Regions from separate parts of the Exiguobacterium sp. s161 genome, predicted to be linked through region 2. Evidence: a T-box and tRNA genes for the amino acid it is inferred to sense, from the RefSeq annotation. Region 2 holds a T-box; the other holds one or more tRNA genes.

Region 1 (7,470 bases), on a different contig from region 2:
TGTCACGACTTTTTATCCGTTTTCCTTACAAGACTTATACTACGGATGAACTATTAAAACGAAATGAATCCAACGTAAAAGAATTGTAAAGGCGTGTTTTTTAGTGTTTACAATTCGAAATCCATTAGAAAAAAAGGTCAATACAAACAAAAAAACGAGAGTGATTGCTCACTCTCGCTTTATTTCTAGTTAATTTGGCTTAGTTTGCCATGGGACGTCCTTCACATTGAAATACGCTTTGACAAGATCATGACCGATTTTTGAGTTGACGGTTTCTTGTTCCATATAAGGAAGGAACACGGCCCATGCCATCTCTGGATTATCATACGGTGCCCAGCCGACAAGGTTCGAGTTCAATGAACGAACCGGTTGACCACTGCCGTCACGTAAGGCAATTCCATCATCACCATAGACACTGACCTGCGCTGTACCTGTTTTCGCAGCTGCATCAATACCGGTTTGGGCAATGATTTTTGCTGTACCACGCTCTCCCTTGACAACACGATGTAATCCTTCACGGACATGATCGATGTTATCTTGACTGACCTCAATCCGATTCAGGTAATTCGTCTTGAAGCTATAATCCACTTGTTTCGTTCCTTTTTCAATCGAATTCGACGCGAGAACTTCTTTTAAAAAGTGAGGTTGAACACGATAGCCACCGTTGGCAAGTGTTGAAATATACTGTGCAACTTGTAGCGGCGTAAAGGCATCATACTGTCCGATGACTCGGTCCATCAGTAACGTGACACGGTCCGGTGTCCCTTGAACTCCTTTCGCTTCGTAAGGTAAATCGACACCGGTCGTCACTCCGAGCCCGAACTGACTGTAGTAATTCTGCATGATCGCAGCCGCTGCATCTACACTTGCTCCAGCGATACCATTACTATGATATTTCGCCATCCGCATCGCAATATTGAACATATAAACGTTTGATGAACGCTCAAGTGCCGTCAAATCCGTGATTGCTCCCATGTTGACGTACGATGCTTTTTTCGTACCACCAATCGTGATCGGAGCATCATTGATGACTTCGTTTTGACGGATGACGCCCTCCTCGAGCCCCATCGCAACCGTTGCACCTTTGATCGTCGAACCGATTTGAAGCGACGTTAAGACGTTATTGATTGCGACATCTGAGAACTTACCGGTTGCTGGATCCAACTTTTGACCAGACATCGCAAGAATCTCACCTGTCTGTGGATTCATGACGACGGCGTAACCTTCTTTTAGATAACGACTACCCATGCCACGTCCCATTTTAATGGCTTGTTGCATGATTTGGTCGACTTGTTTGTTGTATTCCGCATCCACGGTCAGAACGAGATCTTTACCGGACTCGCCTTCCTCGCGTTTTGGATCACCGACCGGCTCTCCGTTAAACGTCTCATACACATCGTATGCGGGTTTCCCTCGCAGTAGATCTTCATACTGTTGTTCAAGGAATGATGTTCCGACACGGTCATTCAAGCTGTAGCCTTTTGCTTTGAACTCCGCTTGTTGTTCTGCTGGAATCTTCGAATACTTCCCGAAGATATTCCGAAGTGTTCCTTCATATGGATAAGATCGCTCGTAGAACGGTTCCACCGATACACCCTTTAAATCTTCTAGATTTTCATCGATGATTGCCATCTCTTTTGCGGAAGCACCGAGTTTGACGAGTTGTGGATCAAGCGCGTAACCGACTTCCATGTTGTGTTTGATCGCAATGACTTCCATTGTTTGATCGTCATAATCAATATCGTCTTTCGTAATCGCATCTAATCGGATTTGATCCTGTTCTGCGATTGATAGTTTACTTTGTGCTTCTGCTGAAGGATATTTCTGTTTGACGGCTTCTTGATAACGACGATCAGACTCTTTCGTGTTCGTCGCGATCCAGAAATCCTTAATATCACGTTCTGTGACTTTCCAATCTTTTTTCGGTAGATCAATGATTGCCGCAAGACGCTGTGCAATCTCAATGCGTTCATCGACTTTCGTCGTTTGTGCGCGACGGTAGACGATGGAGTATTTAGAAATCGTATCAACCAAAAGACGACCATCCCGGTCATAAATCTTTCCGCGTGGCACTTCATATTTTGATGCGATCATTTCTGTTTTTTGAACTTCCCGCGAAATTTTCTCACCATTGACGATTTGCACGACTCCTAAACGGAAAATCAAAATCGCAAACAATAAAAAAACGACGAAGAACATTAAATTCAGACGAAGCGGCAGATGATTACGCCGTCTTCCTCGTACGGTGATTCGTTTAGCCATGGCGTACTCCCCTATCGTTCAAAAGTCATCTTGTTTCATTATATAGAAGGAAACTTTCCATAACAACCTATCCCATCATTTTCCGCATTAAAAAAAGCGTATCGTTCACAATTGAACGATACGCTCGTTTTCACATTACTTCGCGTCAGCGTAAAGCTTCGCTACGTGATCCCAATCAACGACGTTGAAGAACGCATTGATGTAATCAGGACGACGGTTTTGGTAGTTGAGATAGTATGCATGTTCCCAAACATCAAGACCGAGGATTGGTGTTTTGCCTTCCATGACTGGTGTATCTTGGTTCGGTGTCGAAACGACTGCCAATTTTCCACCATCAACGATTAACCAAGCCCAACCTGAACCAAAACGAGTTGTTGCTGCTTTCGCGAATGCATCTTTGAATGCATCGAATGATCCGAATGCTTCGTCGATCGCTACCGCGAGTTCCCCTGTTGGAGCAGCACCATCGTTCTTCTTCAACAGTTTCCAGAAGAATGAGTGGTTCCAGTGACCGCCACCGTTGTTACGGACTGCAGTTTGAATGTTTGCTGGGAGAGCATCCAAGTTTTGAAGAAGTTCTTCAAGTGACTTTCCTTCATGTTCTGTACCCTCAAGCGCCGCATTCACGTTCGTGACATACGTGTTGTGGTGTTTCGTGTGGTGAATCTCCATCGTACGAGCATCGATATGTGGCTCAAGCGCATCATAAGCGTAGCCGAGTTCTGGTAATTCAAATTTTGACATGTTCATGTCCCCCTTTGTACTATTTTCGAAAACTTCAATACCCTTTAAGACTAGCAAAAGAACCTGTGTTGACGCAAGTCAAGACCCTCGGATTTACTCGACTTCTCGTGGAGCAAAAACTGAGACACCACCACCCGGAACCGGGAAGACACCAAATCCTTCATCGTCGATCACGACAGGATGATCTTGATGGTTCGTATAGTCGAACCATTCTTGACCCGCACGCTCAACGCCTACGAACATTCGTTTTTCACACATGTCGGCATTCGACAATAAGACCGCACAGCCAGAGTTCTCAATTTCCTCCACTCCTCGGCGAACCCAACCGACACAATGTGGGTCATCGAGATAATCTTCTTGTTCACCGTACGCTTTGTGATATCGTGCATAGAGTAAGGCATCGATCATTTCTTTTTTTCCTTCTACCGGATGCGGTCCTTGTACACCATAATAGTCACCGTAGAAGACACATGGATAACCGTCTTTACGAAGTAAAATCGCTGCGTAAGCATGTTGTTTGAACCAGTCATCTACCCACGACTCAAGCGATTCACCTGGTTGGGAATCGTGATTGTCGACGAACGTGACGGCATTCGTCGGGTGTGATTCGACAAGGGTATCTGCAAACAACGTCGTCATATCAAAGTCCTGTCCCTGCTTCGAAGCTTCATGGAACTTATAATGAAGCGGAACATCGAACAAATCGATCGTATAGTCGACGCTATCGAGGAAATGACGACAATCATCGAGATCTGATTTCCAGAACTCACCGACCATATAGAAGTCACCTTCACTTTTTTCAATCATTGATTTTGCGAATTCATGAACGAATTCATAGTTGATATGTTTGATGGCATCGAGTCGGAAACCTTGGCAATCAATTGTTTCTTGGAACCAGTGCCCCCAACGGATCATCTCCTCACGTACTTCCGGGTGATTATAATCGATGTTCGCGAACATCAAATAGTCATAGTTTCCGAATTCATCATCGACTTGATCATTCCAATCTTTATTTTTACCGGAAATTTTAAAGACACCCGTCTTTTCTTCACGGGCATCAAAATCCGTTCCATTGAAAAATTCATGTGTCCAGATGAAATCTGAATATTTTCCGTTACGTCCCGGGAACGTAAACTTCGTCCAAGCTTCGATTTCAAACTCTTCTGAAATTTCTTTCGAACGATCTTCCGGATGGACTTCGACGACATTGATCGTCTCGAGTTCATCGGCTGCTGCTTTATGGTTCATGACGACATCCGCGTAAACAGCGATATCGTTCTCACGAGCAACCTGGATCGCTTCGACGAGTTCATCTTTCGTACCGTATTTCGTACGGACCGTTCCTTTTTGATCAAATTCGCCTAAATCATAGACGTCATAGATGCCATATCCTGTATCTTCATCCGATTGACCTTTTGACGCCGGTGGAATCCACACGGACGTGATGCCGGCAGCACGTAATTCAGGCGCCCGCTCTTTCAAGCGTTGCCAGTGCTTCCCATCATTCTCTACATGCCACTCAAAAAACTGCATCATCGTATGGTTACGTTCCATCTCTCTTCGCTCTCCCTTAGTTACTATAGTATGAATATTATTACAATATCTTTACTATTCCCCGGGGGAACAAAAATAAACGCTCCTCGTTTTTCAACGAGAAGCGTTCTACTGAATGGACCCTGCAGGGCTCGAACCTGCGACCGGACGGTTATGAGCCGTCTGCTCTGACCAGCTGAGCTAAGGGTCCTTAAGTAATAGTAGCGGCGGAGGGAGTCGAACCCACGACCTCACGGGTATGAACCGTACGCTCTAGCCAGCTGAGCTACACCGCCATGATGTATGTTTCTTACTCTTACTAGATTACGAGATGTGGCGAAACTTGTCAATATGCTATTTCAAAAAAATAAACAGCTGATTTCATTTTTTTGAAATCAGCTGTCATAAGAAAATCGTATTTCACTTAGTTCGTTAATGCCGTCCGCTGTTCAAGGACGAGATCCGTGATGTTGACAGCGTGATCGCCAATTCGTTCGAGGTTCGACAAGAGATCGACGAAAATCATCCCTGCTTGTCCCGTACATTCGCCAGCGTTCACGCGAAGGACATGATGCTTCCGGAATGAACGTTCGAGCGCATCGAGTTTTCCTTCGAGTTCCAGAACCTTACGAGCTCGTGTAACATCGTCCTCTTCGACAGCGCGAACAGCACAATCGACGATTTCTTGCGTTAAGGCATACATGTCATCAAGTTCTTGCTTCGCTGATGATGTGAACTGAATCCGGTTGACGATTTGGAAGTCAACCAATTCGACGATGTTTTCAACGTGGTCACCAATCCGTTCAAAATCATTGACGGCATGCATCAGTAACGAGTGCTCATTTGATTCACGTTCTGATAAATCGTGTGCCGCTACTTTAACGAGATAACTCGTGACTTCTGTATTTAAATGGTTGATCGCATATTCAATCTGTTGTGATTCCGATACATCTTTCTTATCATGCGATTGTGTGTAACGCTGTGCTTTTGCAAGTGCGTCTTTCGAGAATTCACCCATACGCAATACTTCGAGCTTTGCTTGGTTTAATGCGAGTGCTGAAGATTGGTTCAAGATATTTTGATCCAGATGACGCGGTTTTGAATCAATCGTCGTATCCGTACCCGGTACGATTTTTTGTACAAGCCATGCGATTTGCGCAATGAACCAACACTGAATCAACGTATTGACGACGTTGAATGTTCCATGTGCAAAGGCGATTTGCATCTTTGGACCTAAATCAAGCGCGCCCGTGATCCAAGTAATGAAATTCGAGAAAATCGGTAAAGCAATCAAGAATAAAATCGTCCCGATAATGTTGAAGATGACGTGTGCCGCTGCTGTTCGTTTAGCTGCGATCGACGCACCAAGTGCTGCGAGTACTGCTGTGATCGTCGTTCCGATGTTATCACCGAACAAGACGGGAAGTGCCGCTTTGATATCGATCATGCCACCAGCGTATAGCTCTTGTAAGATACCGATCGTTGCTGACGACGACTGAACAAGAACGGTAAAGATCGTTCCGACGAATACACCAAGCAATGGGTTATCCGACATCGAGACCGTCAACTCACGGAACCAGACACTTGACTCGAGTGGAGCCATTCCGTCGCCCATCAATGTGAGACCATAGAATAATGCACCGAAGCCAAAGAAAATCTGTCCGATGTATTGAACCCGTTCTTTATTGAAGAAGAAGATCAAGAAAGCACCAATGGCGATTGCCGGAAGCGCAGCTTCCTTGACGTTGAAGCCAATGATGAAGGCCGTGATCGTTGTTCCAATGTTTGCCCCCATGACGACACCGATCGCTTGTCGTAAATTCATCAGGCCTGCACTAACGAGTCCGACAACGATGACGGTCGTCCCTGACGACGACTGAATCAATATCGTGACGACAATACCTGCTAAGATACCTAATAGTGGATTCGTCGTATATTTATCGAGGATATAACGTAATCGGTCCCCTGCTGTTTTTTGGAGCCCATCTCCCATATACTTAATACCGAATAGGAAAATCCCAAGTCCACCGATGAAGGTGAAAATCATTTCCTGCAAATCATAATTCATCTTGCCAGCTCCTTTATTTGATGTGGATTGATGTGTTTGTAAAGTTTATTTTTTCGACTCCCCTATTATGTAAAGGTCTAATGAACTTGTAAACAGTTTTTACTATATCCGTTTGTTAAGGTTTTATTAATCTGTATCACTACACAAAATTCATTTATTACCAACAAAAATCAAACTATTAAAATCTGTTATAAAACAGTAGAAAGAGTGATTCACTTGTCATTTTTACGTCAACTGATTAATTACTTACAAACTTCCTTAATTCCAAATCGTCCGTTTTTGCGTCTTCGTTTGGCAGATGTTTCCCTTTATTTTTGTGGATTAGCTTGGATTTCATTTTGGACGACGGTTATTGATTCCTTCTTTTTACAAAAAAACATCCCGATCGTCGTCTGGTTCATCCTTCATTTCATCTTTATCGCAATCGCTGTATTACTTTACGTATTAATTATGGCGTATATAACGAAAGGGTTTGTCCGATTGTTACTTCCCCGTCCGTGGGCGTATCGCCAAACGTTTCCTTACACAGTCGCAACGAATCTCTGGTCTTTCCCAATCGGTATGCTTCTATACCAACTCGATTATCCTCGCTTCGGAATCGGGATACTCGTAATCGGACATTTCATCTACACATTAGTTCCATTATGGATCGCCCGTTCCTCGAAGCCACGTTCTTCACGTAAACCTCAATGAGTATTAAAATCAGGCGTCCGACGGATTGACGGACGCCCTTCTTTCATTAAACAATTGTAAATGTTCGATTTTCGTTCTTGTTTCTCGATTTTTAGGGAATAGTTCGATATGATAGAAAAGGTAAACATAAACAATATGGCGGTATGCCACAAAAGGAGATTTTCGATATG
Region 2 (7,470 bases):
TCCGAGGATGTCGTATACATCAAACGTCAATTTCGCTTTAGATGGATTGATTTGATGCCGCGCGATCAGTTCCAAGACATTTTCATCTGAATCATAAAAATAGCAGGAATGCGAATCCGTGAAGTCAAAATAAATCTCATCCTGTCCGTCTTCGATCAAGAGTGGTGTCCGCTCTACGAGCCACGCTTTACCTTGTTGGAAGACGTTTTCCGGAATGTTGAACGCCATATGGTACTGCGTATCAACATCGTCCGTCAGTTGATATGTCAGCTGATCGGTACCGATTTGCATCGTAAACGACTCATTCGTTTCCGAGACGAGCGGAAATCCGATCTGGTTTATGTAAAAAGCCTTCATCGCCGGTAGATGGCGTGTCACAAGAATGGTTTTTGAAATGTTCAAGCTGATGACCTTCCTTCATTTGCAGTAAAATTTATCAAAAAGTGATGTGCTTTATTTTACCACTAATGGTAAAATCATGACGATATAAAAGTCTGATTTTTCAGATATTTTTATACATGAGAGGATGTTTAGATGAAATTACTAATCGCTCAACCGAAACGCGAGACCGGGCTCGCACAATTCGAACGCGAGATTGCCGCTTATCCTGAAGTCGATCTGATCGTCTATCCGGAAGGATACTGCACGATCGCAGAACTCGATCGCGTACAACATCTTGCCAAACAATTCAGGACAGCCGTTGTCCTCGGTTACAAAGATACGACGAATCTCGATCGCGCCGTCATTATTGATGCGACTGGTACGATTCTTCTTGATCGCGCAAAAACACCAGAAGCTGGACCGCTTTATACACCATCAACAGCAAACGACGGGTCGTTCCGCTATGGATACGTCCTCTGCCGTGAAATCTTCTTAGGAAAAGACGGACTACGCGAGGAATCCGGACTTGATCTCATCTTTAACCCGATTGGCGTCGGCATGTTCAGCGAGGAACAATACGTTGAGTGGTCCGGTGAAGCGCGTATCATCAGTCAGGCGCAACGAGCACTCATGATCGGAACGAGTCATGCCGATGGTTCGTACCGCAACTGTGGTTTTTCGATTCCGATTGCCTTCATCTATGACGAGACCGGTGAACCGTTGCTGTTGTCTCATAACGATACGCGGACACGTCTGTTTGATACGGTCACGCGTCACGTCGAAGTCGTCGGTACACCCTCTTTATCGTAAACGAACACACGCTTCTTCTGACTGGAAGAAGCGTGCTATTCCTTCAGGAGGTGCTCTTATGTCTCAAACAGGTCGTGCGTCATTCTTTTGGAAACGATACTTCTATGTCTTCTTTCCTTTGTTCATCTTAGGCGTTAGTCACGAATCATACCTGGTCGATAATCCGTTAGCTAACCTTGAGGACATCGGCGAGTTCGTCTTCTTCTTTTGCCTTTATCTGTTTAATTTTGCCGTTCTTGCCGCTTTTTTGACGAATCTGTGGTGGTTCTTCCTTCCGACAAAACCCGCTCATTCCGAAACCAATTTTTGATAAGAAACGAGTGTCGCCCGTTCATTGAGCGGTTGACTGACACCGGTCAATCGATAGCCCATCTTCTCATAGAAATAACAGTTACGTGTCTCTTCGCGAATCGTCCGCAGTTCCCATATCGTTGCAGTCGGATAAGCTGCTTCAACGAGCTGTAATGCGCGTTGGGCGATCCCTTCACCTTGACGGGCTGGATCTAAGAACATCGGACTGATCGCGTAGCGACTCGGTGCTTTCGCAACGACACAAATCCCGCCGACGACGACATCGTCGACGATGATTTGATGAAACGTAATACTTGGATGCGTGATCCGGTGAATGACACGATCGATCGATTCGTTCGCCGGATTCGTTGCAAAATCCTGATACCGCTCGAGCGTCTCTGAAAACGCCTCGAGTTGAAGCGTGTGAAGCTTCGGAGCGTCTGTAAGAGACGCTACCTTTAATTGAATATCCACTGAACCTCTTCCTCTCTTACCGGAACCATTCCCAAAATGGCGTGCCTTGCGCGACGATCAAGTAGTCGAGCCATCGCTCGAAGCCAAACGGCATTGCGTCTTCTTCCCATTCCTCGAAATTAAGAAATTCTCCACTCCAGATCCGATTTCCTGCCGGGCGATTCATCTCGTAGACGATCCACTCCCCGTCTGGTCCTGCACCGATCGCTAAGAAGTTTTCGGGACATTCCCACATCTCGCTATACGTCAGGCAATCCTCGATCGAAAAGAGTTCGAATCCATCGTTGTAGGATAACGTTTCGTGCTGGACAGCTTCGCCCCGTTATGTTGACGTAAGAACGTCTGATAGTCGTCTGCCGTCCACGCAGGTAACAGCGCGAGCTGTTCGTCCGTCGCTCCTCGGTTAAAGATAAAACGTTCTCGGGCAACATATCCTTCTTCTTTTTGGATCTGTAACAAACCGTCGACGAGTCGACCTTTTAATGCTTCTAATGCAATCATGTTCTTCTCCTTAACAATATTCTTTCGTTGATGTGAACGAGACACCGACATCGTGTCCGCCTAGCTGAACATCCACTGTTCCTTGTAGCGGTTCAGTTCGCACGGAGGATAAGGCAAGATGTTTGAATAACAAAGGCTCAAACGTCTCGACGATCGGTTGGAACGTCGCATCGACCGACAAGACGAGATCGATTCGGGCGTCCCGCGATAACGCTTGTGCCTTTCGTTCCGACTGGATATAGCGGACGAGCTCCCGCATCCAGCGTTCCTGCTCCAGTGCTTCCGTGATTCGCGTATCGAGCGTCACGGTGAGTCCACCATTCGTCGCAGCAGCAAAGCCCGTCTGGACGATAGGTTCGACGATGACGTCCGCTTGACGCACTTCGACTTCATCGCCTGATGTGGTCCGGTAGATCAATTTTCCGGTCTCGAGCAAGTCGGAAGTCTCCTGTGCAGACAATTGTTGTAGCCATTGGTGGATCGCGTTCGCTTGCTGTGCGAATTTCGCTCCGGCTGCGCGGAAGTTCAGTTTCAGACGGAACCGTGTCGTCGCTTGCGTCGTCGGAACGATTTGGACGTCTTTTACATTCAGTTCCTCTTGAATGATTGCCGTATAGTCCGCCCACGAAAAGGTTTCGCTCGATTGGACGCTTAGGCTAGCAAGCGGTTGTTTGACTTTTAAGGCGTGCGTATTACGTACTTGTCGTCCTAACTCGACGACAGAGACAACCTGTGCCATTTCGTATTCCAGATCAGATCGGAGCATCGATCGATCGGCAACCGGATAATCCGCTACATGCACGCTCATTCCTGTTAATCGCTGATAAACATCATCAGCAAGGTACGGCGTGAACGGAGCGAGTAGTCGTGCCGTCGTCGAAAGTGCGAAGTGGAGTGTCGTATACGCGGCTTGTTTCTCTTGCGACCAATCAGCTTGCCAGAAACGTTCTCGAGAACGGCGGATGTACCAGTTACTGATCTCATCGACGAGTTGCGCAAGACTCCGTGCTGCTTGAGTCAATTGATAATCGTCCATCGCATCCGTCACGTCTTGCGTCGTCTGATGGACACGCGAGAGCAACCATTCGTCGAGACGCGTCCGTTTTTGCGGACGTGAGCCATCAAATCCATCCAGTTCGGCATACGTCAGATAAAACTGGACGGCATGATCCAGCGTATCGACTAGTTTTGATTTTGCTTCTTGGACGATCCGCTCAGCAAACCGTTTCGCACTCCACGGACTGCTGTCGACGAGTAGCGCCCAGCGTAAGCTATCAGCACCATATGCTTCGATTAACGCCACCGGATCGAGGGCATTTCCACGACTCTTCGACATCTTCTGCCCGTTCTCAGCGAGGACGTGCCCGAGTGCGAGGACACGCTTATAGGCAGACTGTCCCGTGAAGAGTGTCGAGATCGCTTGCAAGCTGTAGAACCAGCCCCGCGTCTGATCGATGCCTTCGATGACGACATCGGCTGGATAGCGGTTAAGCGTCTGCGTCCGTGACGGATAATGCTGTTGCGCGAACGGCATCGCTCCGCTATCAAACCAGACATCGATGACTTCTGGTGTCCGGTGCATCACTCCCTGACACGTCGGACACGAGACCGATAACGCATCAACGTATGGTTTATGCAACTCGACGGATTCCGTCGATGTCGTCGTCCGGTGCAACAAGTCAGCCTTGTTTTTTGGAACGAACGTCGTGTCACACGCTTCACACTCCCAGACGTTCAGTGGTGTACCCCAGTAGCGATTACGACTGATGTTCCAGTCGACGAGTTGCTCGAGGAACTTTCCGAACCGCCCTTCCTTGACGTGATCGGGGTACCACGTCACAGAAGCATTGTTCGCAAGGAGTTGTTCCTTGACGGGCGTCGTCTCGATGAACCAGTTGTCTTGTGCGTAATAGAGCAGTGGTGAGTCACATCGCCAACAATGCGGATAGCTGTGCGTATAGCGTTTTTTCGCAAACAAGCGTCCCCGTTCAGCGAGCAGCTGGATGATCGCGACGTCTGACTCCTTGACGAATCGACCAATGAGTGGTGGAACGGCATCCGTGTAACACCCAGCAGCATCGACGACGTTAACGAACGACAGACCGTTTTCCCGGACGACCCGGTAATCTTCTTCCCCGTATGCTGGAGCAAGATGGACAAGTCCGGTTCCGCTCGTTGCTTGGACGAAGGACGCCCCGACGACCGTATGACCATTCTCTGGCGTCACGAAATCAAACGGTGGTTCATAACGCAAACCGACGAGTTCCGCACCGAGCTGTTCGGATACGACCTCGACGGATTCCGAGAACAGTTCAGCGACTAACGCTTTAGCGACAATGAATCGCTCGCCTTCGAACGCTACTGTGACATACGTCAATTCCGGATGAACCGCCACCGCGACGTTTGCCGGTAACGTCCACGGTGTCGTCGTCCACGCTAGTAGAAATGTCTGTTCCATGCCGACGATCGGGAGTTTGACCGTCGCCGATAAGTCCGTCACGTCCTGATAGCCTTGCGCGACTTCATGGGAACTGAGTGACGTCTGACAGCTCGGACAATACGGTGATACACGATGTCCCTTCGTCAACCATCCTTTGTCATGGATCGTCCCGAGAATATGCCAGACGCTTTCGATATACTCGTCCTCCATCGTCACGTAAGGGTCATCCATGTCGACCCAGTAGCCGAGTTTTTCCGTGAAGGCACGCCACTGTGTTTCATAGGAGAAGACACTTTCCTTACAGCGTGCGATGAATGCTTCAACACCATAGTCTTCGATCGCTTGTTTGCCGGAAATGCCGAGTTGTTTCTCGACACCGAGTTCGACCGGTAGTCCATGTGTATCCCAGCCTGCTTTTCGCTCGACCCGAAACCCTTTCATCGTCTTATAGCGGGCGACGGTATCCTTGACGGTTCGTCCGAGCGCATGACCGACGTGGGGTAATCCGTTCGCAGTCGGAGGTCCTTCGTAGAATACGAATTCCGCTTCCGTGCGTTGTTCAATCGATCGTGCGAAGACCTGGTCTTGTTTCCATCTGTTTCGGACACGCTCCTCGCGTTGTTGTACGGTTTCTGCTTGGTTTTGTGACGTCATCTCTTGTTCGCTCCTTTGTCAGTAACTAAGAGAATACAAAAAAGTCCGCCCCCTTTGACAGGGACGGACTTCACCGCGATACCACCCATATTCCGTCGAGAATACTCGTTCTCGACAGCACTTAGTTGCACACTATCATGTGCATTCCATGTAACGGTGGACACCCGGTCACGCTTACTGAATGGTTCAGCGTGACTTCTCAGAGAGGATCTTCATGATTGATCTGGCTACCGGCTCTCAGCAATCCCGGTTTTCTGTAAGGCAGAGGGACAATCATTACTCTTTCTCGTCAACGAAATGATATGCTCTTGTTGTGGAGAATATTACCATATGACTTAAAGACTGCACAACAGCTTTATACATTTTCTTGCAAAGGAGTTTTTTTGAATGTTACATACTTTCCCAACGCTTAAAACGGACCGTCTCGTCTTACGCGAAGTGTTACCCGAAGATGCTACGAGTGTCCTCGCCTATTTATCAGACGAACACGTCGTCAAACAGATGGGGCTCGACCCCTTTCAATCAGAAGCAGATGCGCTTGAAGAGATTGACTGGTACGCTTCGATTCATCGCGATGGCACGGGCATCCGGTTCGGGATCGCGTTACAAGAAGACGATGTCATCATCGGCAGTTGCGGTTTCTTGAATCAAGCGGAACGCCATCAGCGAGCAGAACTTGGGTTTGAGTTGAGCCCTGCCTATCAGGGACAAGGCATCGCGAAGGAAGCAGCGCTTGCGGTCATCGAATATGGCTTTACAGAACTTTCGCTCAACCGGATCGAAGCACTTGTCCTACCAGCAAACACCGCTTCGCAACGATTGCTTGAACGGCTCGGATTCCAACGTGAAGGGTTGCTTCGTCAATATGAAAACTCGCGTGGTCAGTTCGATGATTTGTATATGTACTCGATTTTGCGGAGTGATTGGTCGTCTTAAAAAGATAATCTGTGAAATATCAAAAGTCGTTTAGATGGGTAAATCCGTCTAAACGACTTTTATACCGTTTTATCGATAAGATCTTGCTTATAAAAATTCAATGATCGGCAACAGTGTCAGTCCGATTGCGAACAAAACGATCAATAACAGATTCGCTGATTCATGTAAAAAGTAATCGAGACAGATGAATCCAAAAATCAGGACAATCAGGATTTTGTAGCTAACGAAGCCGCTTTCCGTCGTAATCTTTTTGCCGAGCTCATCTTCTGGCACAGGACGCTCGTCTTCTCCTGATCGTGCCCACGTAAAATACGAGAAGAACATGATCAATAGAATCGCCAATTGAACAATCGAGAAGAACGTTACATTATTTTCGATGATCATACTGATGACTGTAAGACTCGCAAGTATCACGAGCGTTACTAAAAATAAAACCGTTTTTTTCTTAGACATCCCATTCCTCCTGTTCTGAAATGAACAGATGATCGACTTGTGTCTGCAAGACTTTGGCGATATTAAACGCTAATTGTAAAGTCGGATCATACTTGTTGTTTTCAATCGCATTAATCGTCTGCCGACTAACCTGACAACGGTCAGCCAGTTCTTGTTGCGATAATTTTGCCGTTAGACGTCGTTCCTTGATGTGGTTTCTCACGTTCATCCCTCCACGACGTGTCAAATTCTTTTTACATATTTACTGTAATGAACTTCCATCATTATGTCAAAAACTTTTGACATAAAAATCATTAAAAAGACACGCTCTCATAACCAGAACGTGTCGTATATGATAGCTCAACCTCGTGGTGGAAATGGATCGTGTCCGTAGGAATCTTTTTCGCGAATCTGCCCTTCTTTGTTATGAATGACAAGCTCCGTCTTCTGTTTTTTCGCAATCCGACGCCCTTCTGCAATCGCTTCTTTCTGTGTAGCAAATCGCTTTGTTGCTCGAGTCGCACCAGCAGCTTTCACTTGATAGCCACCTT

The links. A T-box is a leader RNA that pairs with one kind of tRNA and senses whether it is charged. The one in region 2 lies ahead of ileS (isoleucine--tRNA ligase), so its partner is inferred to be a tRNA-Ile.
Region 1: it has a tRNA-Ile gene. The T-box ahead of ileS (isoleucine--tRNA ligase) is inferred to sense a tRNA for this amino acid. The anticodon was not compared.

Annotation. Positions count from the first base shown of each region.
Region 1 covers NZ_JACSNH010000003.1:202,923-210,392, reverse strand. The annotation lists gene KNQ14_RS10605 (peptidoglycan D,D-transpeptidase FtsI family protein) at 190-2,262, opposite strand; gene KNQ14_RS10600 (superoxide dismutase) at 2,398-3,006, opposite strand; gene KNQ14_RS10595 (alpha-amylase) at 3,100-4,560, opposite strand; tRNA gene KNQ14_RS10590 (tRNA-Ile) at 4,677-4,750, opposite strand; tRNA gene KNQ14_RS10585 (tRNA-Met) at 4,762-4,835, opposite strand; gene KNQ14_RS10580 (Na/Pi cotransporter family protein) at 4,964-6,607, opposite strand; gene KNQ14_RS10575 (hypothetical protein) at 6,815-7,300, shown strand; gene ispG (flavodoxin-dependent (E)-4-hydroxy-3-methylbut-2-enyl-diphosphate synthase) at 7,468-7,470, shown strand, end outside.
Region 2 covers NZ_JACSNH010000002.1:84,758-92,227, forward strand. The annotation lists gene KNQ14_RS07975 (glyoxalase) at 1-402, opposite strand, end outside; gene KNQ14_RS07980 (carbon-nitrogen hydrolase family protein) at 535-1,191, shown strand; gene KNQ14_RS07985 (hypothetical protein) at 1,250-1,501, shown strand; gene KNQ14_RS16740 (GNAT family N-acetyltransferase) at 1,480-1,956, opposite strand; gene KNQ14_RS16745 (hypothetical protein) at 1,973-2,191, opposite strand; gene KNQ14_RS16750 (hypothetical protein) at 2,203-2,457, opposite strand; gene ileS (isoleucine--tRNA ligase) at 2,468-5,551, opposite strand; T-box leader at 5,608-5,853, opposite strand; gene KNQ14_RS08005 (GNAT family N-acetyltransferase) at 5,939-6,487, shown strand; gene KNQ14_RS08010 (hypothetical protein) at 6,575-6,940, opposite strand; gene KNQ14_RS08015 (helix-turn-helix transcriptional regulator) at 6,933-7,142, opposite strand; gene KNQ14_RS08020 (DUF2188 domain-containing protein) at 7,280-7,470, opposite strand, start outside.